2 regions of the Streptomyces solicathayae genome follow, and region 2 is predicted to be linked to the other one. Evidence: predicted binding sites of a transcription regulator. Region 2 holds the regulator's gene; the other holds the start of a gene.
The links. The regulator HrcA, encoded in region 2, represses chaperone genes, less so after heat shock. The targets are predictions, from matches to a motif close to TTNGCACTCNGNNNNNCNGAGTGCNAA.
Positions count from the first base shown of each region.

Region 1: groL (chaperonin GroEL) is a predicted target of HrcA. The motif match lies at 1,006-1,032, and genes of this name have one in related genera.

Region 1 covers NZ_CP137573.1:4,412,356-4,414,553, reverse strand. Annotated here, with positions in the region: gene groL (chaperonin GroEL) at 1-840, opposite strand, end outside; gene R2D22_RS20400 (cold-shock protein) at 1,162-1,365, opposite strand; gene R2D22_RS20395 (MoaD/ThiS family protein) at 1,762-2,040, opposite strand; gene thrC (threonine synthase) at 2,053-2,198, opposite strand, start outside.
Region 2 covers NZ_CP137573.1:5,390,864-5,393,061, forward strand. Annotated here, with positions in the region: gene R2D22_RS24885 (MBL fold metallo-hydrolase) at 1-328, opposite strand, end outside; gene hrcA (heat-inducible transcriptional repressor HrcA) at 476-1,492, shown strand; gene dnaJ (molecular chaperone DnaJ) at 1,493-2,198, shown strand, end outside.

The sequences.
Region 1 (2,198 bases), 980 kb from region 2:
GCCGAAGCCCGGGGCCTTGACGGCGACGGACTTGAAGGTGCCGCGGATCTTGTTCACGACGAGCGTGGACAGGGCCTCGCCCTCGACGTCCTCGGCGATGATCAGCAGCGGCTTGCCGGACTGCATGACCTTCTCCAGCAGCGGAAGGAGGTCCTTCACGTTGCTGACCTTGGAGTTGACGATGAGGATGTACGGGTCGTCGAGCGACGCCTCCATACGCTCCATGTCGGTGGCGAAGTACGCCGAGATGTAGCCCTTGTCGAAGCGCATGCCCTCGGTGAGCTCGAGCTCCAGACCGAAGGTCTGCGACTCCTCGACGGTGATGACGCCTTCCTTGCCGACCTTGTCCATGGCCTCGGCGATGAGCTCGCCGATCTGGGTGTCGGCGGCGGAGATGGAGGCCGTGGAAGCGATCTGCTCCTTGGTCTCGACATCCTTCGCCTGCTCGAGCAGGGCGCCGGAGACGGCCTCGACGGCCTTCTCGATGCCGCGCTTCAGCGCCATCGGGTTGGCGCCGGCGGCCACGTTGCGCAGGCCCTCGCGGACCAGGGCCTGGGCCAGAACGGTCGCGGTGGTCGTACCGTCACCGGCGACGTCGTCCGTCTTCTTGGCGACTTCCTTGACCAGCTCGGCGCCGATCTTCTCGTACGGGTCCTCGAGCTCGATCTCCTTGGCGATGGAGACACCATCGTTGGTGATCGTGGGGGCGCCCCACTTCTTCTCGAGGACGACGTTGCGACCCTTCGGGCCGAGGGTGACCTTGACGGCGTCAGCGAGCTGGTTCATGCCGCGCTCGAGACCGCGCCGGGCCTCCTCGTCGAACGCGATGATCTTGGCCATGTGAAGTGGTCCTCCCGGACATGGGGTGGATAACGCTCCAGGACCGCGCCGACGCCCGCGACGGACGGTCTGCGTGCCGTGCGGTTCCTTGCCCCGCCCGGCCTGCGGACCTCGTCTGCCCGATCCTCGTAAGCACTCTCACTGGGAGAGTGCTAACGCCAATGATTAGCACTCGACCTAGGCGAGTGCAAGCGACTCCCATGGATCGGGCAGCCTTCCGTCACGGGGTCGCAGGGCTTCCGGACACGCGCGAGGGGCCCGCATCCAAGTCAGGATGCGGGCCCCTCGACGGAAGTGCGTCGGTGGCCGATCGCGCCGCGGTCAGACGGCGAGCTTGACCATGTCCGCCTGCGGACCCTTCTGGCCCTGCGAGATCTCGAACTCGACCCGCTGACCCTCTTCAAGGGTGCGGTAGCCGTCCATCTGGATCGCGCTGTAGTGGACGAAAACATCCGCACCACCGTCGACCGCGATGAAGCCGTAGCCCTTCTCCGCGTTGAACCACTTGACGGTGCCCTGAGCCATGCCTAACTCCCCTATTACTGGCCCTTGCGCGGGACCGCACTTCGCGGACCCGGGTCAGACCCTGCGCCGGAACGCGTCGACCGCGGCTGAATGTATCTGCCCAACTGCCCTCTGCAACAGGGCAATCGAGCGAGAATTCTGAGCACGCAAGAAAGGAGAATTAAGGAGATTTCCTTGAATTCCGGGGCAAGTCGGGCCCGGCAAAGGTCGCAAAAAGTACACAACGTGCGGGCACTTTGGCTGCTTCTTGTCGGTGCGGGCGCATTTTCATATGCGCGTGGCACGAGCAGCGGAGGGGACTTCCCCAACTCTACCGCGTTCAACCATGCAGAATTGCCCCCTCCGCTTATCAGCGAAGGGGGCAATTCGGATACCGCGGGTAACGCGCAGGGCGGCTCAGCAGCCGCCGGCGACGGCCGGGATGATCGAGACGCCCGCGCCGGCCGGGGTGGCCGTCTCCAGACCCTGCTCGAAGCGCACGTCGTCGTCGTTGACGTACACGTTGACGAAGCGGCGCAGCTTGCCCTGGTCGTCGAGGACGCGGGCGGCGATGCCGGTGTGGTTCTTCTCCAGGTCCGCGATGACCTCGGCGAGGGTCGCACCCTCGGCCTGGACCTCGGACTGCCCGCCCGTGTAGGTGCGGAGGATGGTGGGGATGCGGACGTTGACGCTCATGCTTGCTCCGTTTCAGTTGGCCAGGCCGGCGTCGCGGAACGCGTCCAGGCTCGGGCGGATGGTGGCGGTCGCCTGAGAGGTCTCGGCCACCGCGTCCAGGGTCTTGAGGCCGTCACCGGTGTTGAGGACCACGGTGGTCAGCGTCGGGTCGAGGACGC
Region 2 (2,198 bases):
CCAGCCGCAGCGCCTCCCGCTCCCGGCCGCGCAGCAGCGTGTCGAGGCCGACCGCGCCGTACACCTCCACCCCGGAGAACGCCGCCGTGCCGAGTACGTGATCGAAATGCGGGTGCCCGAGTGCGATGTGCGTCACTTTTCGGCCGGTCATCGCCTGCACCTGCGCCCGCAGCTCCGCGCCCTCCCGGAGCGAGGATCCCGTGTCGTACAGAAGCACCGCCCGCTCGCCCAGAACGAGGCCCACAGTGGCGTCCCAGACCGGCAGCCGCCTCCGTCCGACCCCGTCCGCGAGCCGTTCCCACCCGTGCTCTTCCCAATCGACATCCATACCGTGACGCTATCGGTCGGCGTGCCGCCTCCTTGCCAGGAGCGATGTGCGCCGCCGTACACTGGCCAGGGGATTCCTGGCACTCGGGCAGGGCGAGTGCCAAACAGGGAGCAACCGGAACCGGAACGACAGCTGGAGGTGCGCACGATGCTCAGCGAACGCAGACTCGAGGTGCTGCGCGCCATCGTCCAGGACTATGTCGGGACGGAGGAGCCGGTCGGCTCCAAGGCGCTCACCGAGCGGCACAACCTCGGTGTCTCGCCGGCCACCGTGCGCAACGACATGGCGGTCCTGGAGGAGGAGGGCTTCATCGCCCAGCCTCACACCAGCGCCGGACGCATCCCCACCGACAAGGGCTACCGCCTGTTCGTCGACCGGCTGGCCGGCGTCAAGCCGCTGTCGACGCCGGAGCGGCGCGCGATCCACAACTTCCTGGACGGCGCGGTCGACCTCGACGACGTCGTGGGCCGCACGGTCCGGCTGCTCGCGCAGCTGACCCGGCAGGTCGCGGTCGTGCAGTACCCGTCGCTGACCCGTTCGACGGTCCGGCACGTGGAACTGCTGTCGCTGTCCCCGGCCCGGCTGATGCTGGTGCTGATCACGGACACCGGCCGCGTCGAGCAGCGGATGATCGACTGCCCCGCGCCGTTCGGCGAGACCTCGCTGGCGGATCTGCGGGCCCGGCTGAACAGCCGGGTCGTCGGCCGCCGCTTCGCGGACGTGCCGCAGCTGGTGCAGGACCTGCCGGAGTCCTTCGAGGCGGAGGACCGCGGCACGGTCTCGGCGGTGCTCGCGACCCTGCTGGAAACCCTGGTGGAAGAGCACGAGGAACGGCTGATGATCGGCGGCACCGCCAATCTCACCCGCTTCGGGCACGACTTCCCCCTCACGATCAGGCCGGTGCTGGAGGCACTCGAGGAGCAGGTCGTGCTCCTCAAGCTGCTCGGCGAGGCCAAGGATTCGGGCATGACCGTACGGATCGGGCACGAGAACACCCATGAGGGCCTCACGTCCACGTCCGTCGTCGCGGTCGGCTACGGTTCGGGCGACGAGGCCGTCGCCAAACTCGGCGTGGTCGGACCGACCCGCATGGACTACCCCGGAACGATGGGAGCGGTACGCGCAGTGGCACGTTACGTCGGACAGATCCTGGCGGAGTCGTAAGTGGCCACGGACTACTACGCCGTACTCGGCGTGCGCCGCGACGCATCGCAGGACGAGATCAAGAAGGCGTTCAGGCGCCTCGCCCGCGAGCTTCACCCGGATGTGAATCCGGACCCGAAGACGCAGGAGCGCTTCAAGGAGATCAACGCCGCGTACGAGGTGCTCTCGGACCCGCAGAAGAAGCAGGTCTACGACCTCGGTGGTGACCCGCTGTCCGCCTCGGGCGGCGCGGGCGGGGCCGGCGGCTTCGGCGCGGGCGGCTTCGGCAACTTCTCCGACATCATGGACGCGTTCTTCGGCACGGCCTCGCAGCGCGGCCCGCGGTCGCGGACGCGGCGCGGCCAGGATGCGATGATTCGGCTGGAGGTCGAGCTCAACGAGGCGGCCTTCGGCACGACGAAGGACATCCAGGTCGACACGGCGGTCGTCTGCACGACCTGCTCCGGCGAGGGTGCCGCGCCCGGCACCTCCGCGCAGACCTGTGACATGTGCCGCGGCCGCGGTGAGGTCTCGCAGGTCACCCGGTCCTTCCTGGGCCAGGTCATGACCTCGCGGCCGTGCCCGCAGTGCCAGGGCTTCGGGACCGTCGTCCCGACCCCGTGCCCGGAGTGCGCGGGCGACGGGCGGGTCCGCTCCCGCCGGACGCTCACGGTCAAGATCCCGGCCGGTGTCGACAACGGCACCCGCATCCAGCTCGCGGGCGAGG